2 regions of the Caulobacter sp. BE264 genome follow, and region 1 is predicted to be linked to the other one. Evidence: predicted binding sites of a transcription regulator. Region 1 holds the regulator's gene; the other holds the start of a gene.
The links. The regulator LexA, encoded in region 1, represses DNA repair genes until DNA is damaged. The targets are predictions, from matches to a motif close to ATGTTCNCNANNTGTTCT.
Positions count from the first base shown of each region.

Region 2: recA (recombinase RecA) is a predicted target of LexA. The motif match lies at 2,417-2,434, and genes of this name have one in related genera.

Region 1 is NZ_JAVDXI010000001.1:664,322-670,116, reverse strand. It holds gene J2X45_RS03290 (lysophospholipid acyltransferase family protein) at 1-8, shown strand, start outside; gene J2X45_RS03285 (class I SAM-dependent methyltransferase) at 59-895, shown strand; gene lexA (transcriptional repressor LexA) at 1,067-1,771, shown strand; gene J2X45_RS03275 (isocitrate lyase/phosphoenolpyruvate mutase family protein) at 1,839-2,606, opposite strand; partial or broken gene J2X45_RS03270 (ComEC/Rec2 family competence protein) at 2,646-4,816, opposite strand; gene gltX (glutamate--tRNA ligase) at 4,979-5,795, shown strand, end outside.
Region 2 is NZ_JAVDXI010000002.1:266,607-272,401, forward strand. It holds gene alaS (alanine--tRNA ligase) at 1-216, opposite strand, end outside; gene J2X45_RS06575 (OsmC family protein) at 544-963, opposite strand; gene recA (recombinase RecA) at 1,241-2,311, opposite strand; gene J2X45_RS06585 (EAL domain-containing protein) at 2,574-4,181, shown strand; gene J2X45_RS06590 (DUF885 family protein) at 4,339-5,795, opposite strand, start outside.

The DNA of each region.
Region 1 (5,795 bases):
ACGCGTGACGCACGGGGCTGGTCTATAAGGCATGCGCCGTTCCAACGGGGAGAATCGGATGCGCGCCTTGCTGACCGCCTTGAAGCGCCTCGCACAGCGTCCGATCAGGTCTGTCCGCGGTCGACTCAGCTCAACACCGCCCGCCACGGCCGTCACCGCGCCGGCCGAAGCGCTCCAGGCCCCCAAGGAACTCTGGCACCTGGTCGGGGCCGCCGACGCCGACTTCGTGCGGGTCGGGCAACAGTTCAAGGCGCTGTTCCTCGACGCCGGCCTGCAACCTCACCACGCCATCCTCGACGTCGGCTGCGGGATCGGACGCGCAGCCGCCCCCCTCGTTGACTATCTCGATGCGAGCGGCCGATACGCGGGCTTCGACGTCATGGCCGAGGCGATCGACTGGTGCCGCGCCAACATCGCGGTTGGTGACTCGAGGTTTGAGTTCCTCCACGCCGACATGCACAGCGACCGCTACAACCCGGGTGGAACCCAGCCGGCCAGCGCCTATGTCTTTCCCTACCCCGACGCCAGCTTCGACTATGTCTGGCTGGGTTCGGTGTTCACCCATCTGCTCGCGGCCGACCAGGCGCAGTTCGCGCGCGAGATCGGCCGGGTCCTGCGGCCCGGCGGCATCAGCATCGTCTCCTGGTATCTGATCGACGACGAGGCTCGGGCCAAGACCGGTTCTGGCCAGATCGCCTTCGACTTCACCCACCCGCTGGACGGCTGCTGGACCGCCACGCCTGATCTGCCTGAGGCCGTGATCGGCTACGACTTGGCGCAGGTTCAAGCGCAATACGACGAACTGGGGCTTGAGATCCTGAACCAGGCGCTGGGGGTCTGGCGGCGCGAACCCCTGCAAGACCAGGACATTATCGTGGCGCGCAAGCGCCCCTGAAAGATTTCATTAAGCTTCTGATTCTGCGGCGATTTTGGCCCATCGCAAACCTAACTCGCTGAAATCTCGAAGCTTTCCCCTGTTAACGAAGCTCGGCTTGACTTTGGCGCGGAACACCACGAGAACATTCGCAAGGTTTGCGGTTTGTTCCGCGCTCCAGCCGAGGCCGACATGCTCACGCGCAAGCAGCACGAACTGCTGATGTTCATCCATGAACGGATCAAGGAGACCGGAGTCTCGCCCTCGTTCGACGAGATGAAGGAAGCCCTCGACCTGGCCTCCAAGTCCGGGATCCATCGCTTGATCACGGCTCTCGAGGAGCGCGGCTTCATTCGTCGCCTAGCGCACCGAGCGCGCGCGCTGGAAGTGGTGAAACTGCCGCAGCAGGCCACGACCGCCGCGCCGCCCAAGGGGCGCGGCGCATTCCGCCCGCAGGTCTTTGAAGGCGGCGGGGCGCCGCCCCCGTCCAGCAGCACGGCCGTTCCGGCCAATGACAGCCGAGATCTGCCGATCCTAGGCAAGATCGCTGCGGGTACCCCGATCGACGCGATACAACACGAACGCGATCGTCTGCCGGTGCCGGAGGCGATGCTTGGCGGCGGCGAGCACTATGTTCTTGAGGTCCAGGGGGACTCGATGATCGAGGCCGGGATCCTCGATGGGGACTATGTGATCATCAAGAAGGGCGACACCGCCACCTCAGGCGAGATCGTCGTTGCTTTAGTGGGCGAGGAAGCCACACTGAAACGCTTGCGCAAGAAGGGCGGCTCGATCGCTCTGGAAGCGGCCAACCCCAAATACGAGACCCGCATCTTCGGTCCCGATCAGGTCGAGGTGCAGGGCAAGTTGGTGGGTCTGATACGGCGCTACCACTAGACTCAGACAAGCAGCGCGTCGGCGATGTCAGGCCCTGATCCAGCACGGATCAGGGCCTTTCTCGTACTCAGGACTGTGGCGTAAGACGCCCGGCTTCAGCCAGCCGCTTCGCGGCGGCGTCGAAGCCGGCCCAGGCCGCCGCCGCGAGCGCGCCGCCGGTGCTGACACGGCGCACGCCAAGCTCCGCAAGGCTCTCTACGGACATGTCGTCCCCCCAGAGCAGAATATTCACGGGTTTGGGCGCGACCGCCTCGACGATCGCCCGAATCTCCGCCGGATCCGCAACAGCGGGCGCGTAAAGGCAATCGGCGCCGGCCTCAGCATAGGCTTTCAGCCGCTCGAGCGTCGACCCAAGGTCGCGGCGGCCGCGCAGGTATCCTTCCGTGCGCCCGACAAGCATCACGTCGCGTCCGCTGGCGTCGATCGCTGCACGCGCCGCCTTGAGCCGCTCTACGGCGGCCGGAGGGTCATAGAGCGCCACTCCTGTCCAGTCCTCGATCGAGAGCCCCGCAACGCCGGCCTCGATCGCTAGACACACGCTCTCAGCGACCTCGGCGGGCGTATTGCCGAAGCCGTTCTCGAAGTCCGCATTAACCGGTAGATCAGTAGCGGCGCAGAGCATTTTCAGGTGGGCGATGACCTCATCGCGCGTCACCGCTCCATCGCTCTTCCCCAGCGCCCAAGCCATGCCTGCGCTCGTCGAGGCCAGAGCCTTGAAACCCGCCCGTTCCAGTCGCTTGGCGCCGCCGGCGTCCCATGGGTTAGGCAGCACAAAGCAACCTTCACCATGCAGCGCTCGAAACACGGCGCGGCGGTGGGCGTAAGGATCTGACATGGCTAGGCCTCTCCTGATGTGAACGCGACTCGTCGGTCGTTCTCTAGCCCTCTTCGCGTCACGGACTGTCAGTAGCCGCTCCAGGGCCGGACGCCGCGCAACGGCTGCGCCCAGACAATCCGCCAGCCGTCCGGCTGTCGATAGAGCTCGGCCGCGCCATAGCGTGCAAATTCATCGCCAGTCAGCAGCACCGTCTCGGCGCACAGCGGCGGGATGCGCGGCGGCGGCGGCCCGCGCACCACCACGACCTCGCTCAGAACGCAAAGACCGCTCAGGGTTTCAGCGTCCGGACCCTTGCGAGACCAAGCCAAAGACAGGCGCACAGGCGCGCCCAGGGCTGGCGCGCAGATCCATCGGTCGCAGCTGTAGAGGCTCCACGTAGTGGGCTGAAGCCCCCTGCGTCGCGCCCACAGCTCGGCTCCGAACCGTTTTGCATCGGTCCGCAGCAGAACAGCGGCGTCACCCGAACGCACGGCAGCCGTCGCGCCGTCGGCGGCGATCCAGGCATCTGGCGGCTGCGGCCTTGGCCACACGGCGACGGCCAGCGCTAAAGGCGCGCCGATCCAGCGGAGGCGACCCTTCCAGAGGCAGAGGACCATCAGGCCCAGGAAAGCCAGCAGCAGAACCTCGGGCGGCGCGCTGGCGACGACGTGCTGCGCGCCGTGCGCTTGGGCGAAGAGGTTCGCCACCCCGAGCATGGCGTCGACGCCCCAGCCGGCGATAGCCAAGAACGGCGCGCTCAGCCCCAAAGGCTCCAGAAGAGCGCCGATCGCCAGAAACGGCATGATGACGAACGAGGACAATGGCGCCACGAGCAGGTTCGCCGGCAGCCCCCACACCGCGACACGGTTGAAATGCTGCATAGCGAACGGCGCGGTGGCCAAGCCCGCCACAAAGCTGGCAGCGACGCTGGCGGCGAGCCAGGCGACGGCAGCCTGCGGCCCCTGAATCCACCAAGGTGTCGACAGCTCGCGCACCGGCCTCGGCCAGGCTTCGGCTAGAGCTACGAGCGCGGCCGTCGCCGCAAAGGACATCTGAAAGCCCGGCTCGCCCGCCGTTTCGGGCTTGAGCAGAAGGATCAGAAGCGCGGCCAGCGCCAGGCCGTGCAGCGTGATGGCGCGTCGATCGAAGAGGATCGCCAGGAAAGCGACGCTGGCCGTAATGGCGGCGCGCTCGGCAGGCGGCGGCGCGCCGGAGATGACCAGATAGCCCAGGACCGCGACCAGCCCGCCTACGGCGGCGATCTTCTTTCCCGGCGCACGAAGCGCCAGCCAAGGCCAGGCGGCGACCCCAAGGCGGAAAACCACAAAGACAAACCCACCCACGATCGCCATATGCAAGCCGGAGATCGACAGGATGTGCGCCAAGCCCGAAGCTCGCATCGCGTCGGTCTGCACCTCCGAGATCCAGGCCTCATGGCCCGTCACCATGGCGGCCCCGACGCCGCCGCTCGTCGACCCCATCCGCGCGAGGAGCCGCTCAGCCAGGTCCCACCGGAGGGCGTTCACCGCCATGGCAAGTCGCAGCCGCGCTGGCGGAGGGTCCAGCCGAGCGCTCTCCATGTCGCCGATAGAGAAACCGACGCCGCCGATCGAGTCGAACCAGGCGTCGCGGGCGAAATCGTAGGCGCCGGGCGCGGCAGGCGGTGGAGGCGGTCCAAGCATCGCACGAAGCTGAATCGCGCTTCCTGGTTGAGGGACTGGACCTTCACCGATGGTCACACGGATCCGACGCGGGGTTTCTTCTGACGACAATCCAGCGATCCTGACCGGAGCAATCAGGAGACGTTGCCCCCCGGCGCCGGGGCTGACGACGTCCACGACGAACCCTTCGACGCGCCGCACCACCCGCTCGCCGCTCATGACGGGCGCGGCGACGCGCTCGCTGCGAACCTTGGCGGCGAAGGCGCCCGCCGCGCCGAACGCCACCAGCCCCAACAAGACCGCGATGATCGGCGGCGCGTGCCAGCGGCGGGTAGCCCAAGCTGCAACACAAAGGCTCGCCGCCATGAGCCCCAAGACCCAGAGCGCCGGTTCCACCCTCGTTTCCAGATAGGCCGCCGCGCCTAAGCCGAACGCGACGGGCGCCCACAGAAATCGGCGGTCGAGGTTATTGCTGACCTCGTCCGCCACAGCGCGGCCCAGCCGCGTCCAACGTGTCGCGCCGAACGCGGCCCCTCGCTCACTTGGCAAGAGCCCGACGCCTAACACGCGGAAACAGCTATATTTTTTCCGGCGAGGCACCGCATTTCGCGCTGCGGAAAACCGCTAGGCCCGGCCATAAGCAGCGTGCTAAGACGCCTCGCCCGCACCGTATCGCGGCGAAAGTCTCCCAGCGCCGCCGTGGCGCATTGTCCTGCAGCCTTGAAGTCCATGTCGAACCCCACCTCCACCGGCGTTGTCACGCGCTTCGCCCCCTCGCCCACCGGTTTCCTGCATATCGGCGGCGCTCGCACGGCGCTGTTCAACTGGTTATATGCACGCCATACGGGAGGGAAGTTCCTAATTCGCGTCGAGGACACCGATCGCGAGCGCTCGACCGAGGCGGCCGTGGCCGCGATCTTCGAGGGCCTGGACTGGTTGGGCCTGAAGTCCGACGACGAGGTGGTCTTCCAGCACACCCGCGCGCCGCGTCACGTGGAGGTGGTGCATGAGCTGCTGGCCAAGGGCCGCGCCTATCGCTGCTGGATGAGCGTCGAGGAACTGGAAGTCGCCCGCGAAAAGGCCCGCGCCGAAGGCCGCGCGATCCGCTCGCCGTGGCGCGAAGCCCCGGAAGGCGACCTCTCCGCGCCGCACGTGATCCGCTTCAAGGGGCCGCTGGACGGCGAGACCGTGGTCAACGACCTGGTCAAGGGCCCCGTCACCTTCAAGAACATCGAGTTGGACGACCTTGTCTTGCTCCGCGCAGACGGCGCGCCGACCTACAACCTGGCAGTCGTGGTGGATGACCACGACATGGGCGTGACCCATGTGATCCGGGGCGACGACCATCTGAACAACGCCGCCCGTCAGACCCTGATCTATCAGGCCATGGACTGGGCCGTGCCGGCCTTCGCGCACATCCCGCTGATCCACGGGCCGGACGGCGCCAAGCTGTCCAAGCGTCACGGCGCCCAGGCCGTCGGCGAGTTCGCCGACCTTGGCTATATCCCCGAAGGCATGCGCAACTATCTGGCCCGCCTGGGCTGGG
Region 2 (5,795 bases), on a different contig from region 1:
GCCACCGGCGCGGACGCACTTTTGCGAGCTGGCCGCGCGCGGATGGGCCGGGGTCTCGGCGCCCGTGAAGACGTTCTTGAACGGCACCATGCCGGCGTTGACGAACAGCAGGGTCGGATCGTTCTGCGGCACCAGCGGCGCCGACGGCGTCACGGCGTGATCGGCCTTGCCGAAGTAGTGGAGGAAGGTGCTGCGGATCTCGTTCAAGCTGGGCATGAGCGTCTCAAGTCTTGCGTACCGGTCCGGCGAGCGGCCGGAAGTCGGCCGCTGCATAGCGCGGTTTTCGGCCAAGGGGAAACAGGCTTGGATGTGGGGGCGCCGGTTGCCGGGGAAAAGGACCTTTTTGGCGCGATCGCCCTCACCCGCCTCGCCGCGTTGCGGCATCGGGCGACGGGCGACAGGCGGCGGGCGACAGGCGGCATTGGTGAAGCCGGACGTCGGCGGTTGGCGGGCGTTGCCCAAGCCTTGATCGCCGCAATTCGGCGCGACCGACTTAGATCGATAACGGGGACCGGCCTTCGCGCAGTCCGCGCGCAGTTCACGTCACCCCGATGTGTCCCTTTCACGACGCTGGATCGTCCCCTCAAGCCTGGTCGCGAGCGCGACCGTATTGGAGATCGTGCCGTACTTGCGAACATTCTTGTGCAGCAGTTCCAGCCGCTGATCGCTCTCATCGGTATCGATGATCAGCCCATAGTCGACCGAGACGATCAACGGGGGAACGTCCTGACGAACCGCGTGCAGGCGGACCTCCACGCCGCGAAGATCAAAGTCGAGCATTGGGGCGACTCGCTCGATACCCTTGATCATGCAGGCGGCGATCGCGGCCAGGAAGAGTTCAGCGGGATTGAAAGCGTCCGGACGGCCGGCCAAGTCTGTGTCCAGCACCACCTCGGCCGCCTTGGCCTGGGCCACAGAGCCGTGCTGGTCCACGCGGCGCGCGGTAACGCGGTATTCAAGCATGAGCGTCCTCCTCTTGGCGTAGAGATTAGCTCCGCCTCGGCGCGCGTACTATCTGAAGCGAAACCTGGGTCGGAACCCAACCTTCAGGCAGCGCGCCGCCCCCTCCATTTGAGCCGTAGGACGACCGTCCAGCCTACTCGTCCCAGAAGTGTAGGCCGCCTGGCATGGGGTCCAGGCGGCCTGATCGCGGCCTTCGCGGCGGTCCGCCGCGGGCGTGTTGAAGGCGGGGAACGCCCGCGAATGCGGGCGAAGGCCGCGAAACCTTCGGGCGGAGGATCTAGTCCTCGTCGCCCTCCTCGGGGCCGCCGACCAGCAGCTCTTCCTCAATCTTCTGCGACGACTTGCGGACGGCGGCCTCGATGGACGCGGCGATGTCGGGATTGTTCTTCAAGAACTCGCGGACATTGTCGCGGCCCTGGCCGATGCGCTGGCTGCCGTACGAGAACCACGAGCCGGCCTTGTCGATGATCCCGGCCTTGACGCCCAGATCGATCACTTCGCCCAGCTTGGAGATGCCCTCGCCGTACATGATGTCGAACTCGACCTCGCGGAACGGCGGGGCCACCTTGTTCTTGACCACCTTCACGCGGACATTGTTGCCGATGATCTCGTCACGCGCCTTCACCGAGCCGGTGCGGCGGATATCGAGACGCACCGACGCATAGAACTTCAGCGCGTTGCCGCCCGTGGTCGTCTCGGGGCTGCCGTACATCACCCCGATCTTGTGGCGGATCTGGTTGATGAAGATGACGATGGTGTTGGCCTTGTTGATCGAGGCCGTCAGCTTGCGCAGCGCCTGGCTCATCAGACGCGCCTGCAGACCCGGCAGGCTGTCGCCCATCTCGCCTTCGATTTCCGCCTTGGGCGTCAGCGCCGCCACCGAGTCGACGACCACGATGTCCACGGCGCCGGAGCGCACCAAGGTGTCGGTGATCTCAAGCGCCTGCTCACCGTTGTCGGGCTGAGAGACCAGGAGATTGTCGAGATTGACTCCCAGCTTGAACGCGTAGGACGGGTCCAGCGCGTGTTCGGCGTCGACGAAGGCGGCGGTGCCGCCCGCCTTCTGCACCTCAGCCACCACGTGCAGCGCCAGGGTGGTCTTGCCCGAGCTCTCAGGGCCGTAGACCTCGACGATCCGCCCCTTGGGCAGGCCGCCGATGCCGAGCGCGATGTCCAGGCCGAGCGAGCCGGTGGAGACGGACTCCATCTCGACCTTGCCCTTCTCGCCCAGCTTCATCACCGAGCCCTTGCCGAACGCGCGGTCGATCTGGGCGAGAGCCGCCTCTAGCGCGCGTTGCTTATCGCCTTCTTCCTTGGCCACGAGTTTCAAAGCCGCCTGACTAGTCATGATTGATCCGCCTTCTATTCCATGATTCCGGCCGCCCGATTGGCGCTTCGCGCGCCCCGCCTCAGCAACCTGTGGAACATGGTGAATGGGTACATGCTTTGTTCCATGTTCGCAAGATGTTCTCACAGCAGAAACGACCGTTTTTGTCGCACCCGCCAGGCCTCCCCGAAACCGGAATTGGGTTTCGCCGGAGCCGCCGCCGAAACCGCTCCTTAAGTCCTGGCGTGCAAGGGTCGCTGGCTCACTCGGGGGGATTGCAGACTTGTCGTTAGATCCGCGTCGCCTTCTTGGTCTTGCCTTCGCCAGCGCTGACCTCTTGGTCGAGCTGCAGAGCGGGCGCGTGCGTCTGGCCCTTGGCGCCGCCCAGAAGGTGATGGGCAAGAGCGAGGCGGCCCTGATGGGCAAGGCTTGGGCGGAGCTGTTCCACGCCGATGATCGCCCGTTGATGGAGGCCATGCTGAGCTGCGCCGACGACGGCGTACGGCGTGGCCCGGTCGTGTTGCGCCTGGCTGAACCTGGGGACAAACACGTCCGCATCATCCTGCGCGCATTGCCCGAAAACGAAGGTCGCGTCTCGGCGGCGATCACAGCGGCGCAGTCCGCTGGTCCGCCGCTAACGGCCAGCTCCTTGCAGCCCCGCGAGTCGTTCGACGACATCGCCCAAGGCCTGTTCGAGGCCGCTCGTGTGACGGGCATCGAGCTGGAACTGGCCATGGTGGAGTTCGCCGGCCTGGGCGACATGCGCGAGACGCTGTCTCCCGACGAAGCCATAGCGTTGGATGTCCGGGTGGCCAGCGCGCTTCGCGCCGAAGCCCATGGCGGCGGCGCCGCCACGAAACTGACGGACGACCGGTTCGCCCTGCTCCGCCAGCGCGACGATCGTCCCGAGAACATGATCAAGCGCCTGACCCGGATGGTCAGCGCCGAAGCCAGCGCTCACGTGGTGCCGCTGGAAGGCGGCGGCGGGTCATCGCGAGCGATGCGCGCCCTGCGTTACGCCTTGGATGACTTCCTTCGCGAAGGCCTCAAGGACATCCCGCCGATGACCCTGGCGGAGGCGATGAACCGATCCGTCAAGCGCACGCTGGCGCGCGCCGGCGCGCTGGGCGTGGCCGTCAGCCAGCGCCGGTTCAATCTGGCCTTCCAGCCTGTTGTGTCGCTGGCCACGGGCCTCGCCCATCACCATGAGGTGCTCGTTCGGTTCGAGGACGGCGGCAGCCCGTTCGCGCTGATCCGCATGGCCGAAGAGTTCGATCTGATCGAGGAGCTCGACCACGCCATCGTCGAGCAGGCGGTGAAGAAGCTGGCCAACGACACCGAGCGCAAGCTGAAGCTGGCGGTCAATGTGTCAGGCCAGACGATCGGCAACGAGACCTTCGTCGAACATGTCGGCCGACTGCTCGCCAAGTTCGACGAAGCCAAGGGACGGCTGATCTTCGAGATCACCGAGACCCGGGCGATCGACAATCTGGCGACCGCCAACCAGCATATCCAGAGCCTGCGCTCGATGGGCTCTCTGGTCTGTCTCGACGACTTTGGGGCCGGCTCTTCGTCGTTCTCGTACCTGCAGCAACTGGCGCTGGACATCGTCAAGATCGATGGCCGCTATGTGCGCGAACTGGCCGACAACAGCCGCGACGGCGCGCTTGTCCGGCGTTTGGTGGAGCTATGCCGCGACCTCAAGGTCCGAACGGTCGCGGAGATGGTGGAAACCGCCGAGGTCGAGGACGTCATCCGCAATGTCGGTGTCGACTTCGCCCAGGGCTGGCTCTACGGCAAGCCGTCGGACAAGCCGATGCCCGCCCTGCGCCCAACCGCCCCTGTCAAGGCCGTGGCGCGACGCGCTGGCGCCGCGGATAGCTGGGGCTAGAGCATTTCACGACCTGACTGCGTCAGGCCGTGAGCTCTAATCTTTTGTTTTGGCGCATTTTTCTTCACGCGAACCGGAACCACTTCGCTCGAAAAATGCTCTAGAAGGACGCATCCCTCCCCCGGGTTAGCGGAGGAGGGACCGCGGTTAAGCGGCTCTAGGCCTTGCCGCCCTTGCTGACGATGTAGTCGTCGATCACGCGCTCGAAGACGGTCAGCGGCGTCATGCCCGACAGCAGACCTGCGTCGTGGAACTCGCGGATGTCGAATTTCTTGCCAAGCGCCTTCTGAGCCTTGGCGCGAGCGCGGAGCCAGACGATCTTGCCGATCATGTAGCTGCAGGCCTGACCCGGCCACACGACATAGCGCTCGATCTCGGTGATCGCGCCGCTTTCCTCGTCGCCCATGGTCTCGGCCATGTACTTGATGGCCTGCTCGCGGCTCCACTTCTTGTGATGCATGCCGGTATCGACCACCAGGCGCACGGCGCGGAACAGCGCGTCGTGCAGCATGCCGATCTGGCCACGCGGGTCATTCTTGTAGACGCCCATCTCGACGGCCAGCTGCTCGGAGTACAGCGCCCAACCTTCGGTGTAGCCCGAGAAACCGATGATCTTGCGGATCAGCGGCAGGCCCTTGGCCTCGTTCGACAGCGACAATTGCAGGTGGTGACCCGGGACGCCCTCGTGCACGGTGAGCGTGGTCAGGGTGTACTTGGCCTGCTCCTTGGTGTCGCGCAGGTTGATCCAGTAGATGCCCGGACGCTTCCCATCCAGCGAAGGCGAGTTGTAGTAGCCGCCCGGCGCGCCGGCCTCGATGGCCTTGGGCACGCGACGGATCTCCAGCGGGGCCTTGGGCAACTGGCCGAAATAGGCCGGCAGCTGCTTTTCGATCCACTTGGCCTTGTCGTTCAGATCCTTGATCAGCTGTTCCTTGGCTTCATCCGTGTTGGGATAGAAGTCCTCGCCCAGCTTGCGCATGCGATCGCCGACCGTGCCCTTGGTCATGCCGATCTTCTTGAACAGCTTGTCGGCTTCGATCTCGATCGCCTTGACCGTATCCAGGCCCAGCTGGTGGATCTCGTCCGGCGTCAGGTTGGACGTCGTGTAGTTCTTCAGCGAGGTGGCGTAATACTCAGCGCCGTTCTTCAGGCGCCAGACGCCCGCGTCATGGGTGGCCTTGCTCCGCACGCTCTCCATCAGCGCGATCTGGCGCTTGAGGGCCGGCAGCACCGAGTTCTCGTAGATCTTCGAAGCCTCGCCCGCCCAGTCGCCAGCGATGTTCTTCTCCTTGGTGCGACGGGCGATCGACTTGACCAGCGTCGTCTCGGCCGTCGGCGTGTCGGCGAAGGCCTTCATCTGGACCAGCGTCTTGTCGATCACAAAGTCCGGCGGGATCACGCCATCGGCCATGTCCTGCTTGGCCAGGGCGGTTTCCTGATCCATCAGGCGGGCGAAGCTTTCCATCCGCGACAGATAGGCGTCGGCGTCGGCCTTGGACTCGATGCTGTGCTGGGTGTCCAGGAAATCCGGCATCTGCTGGTAGGAGCCCGTCAGCTGGCTCAGCACATAGGGCGCGCCGGAGCCGCCGCCGCCATAGCTGAACTTGCTGTTGC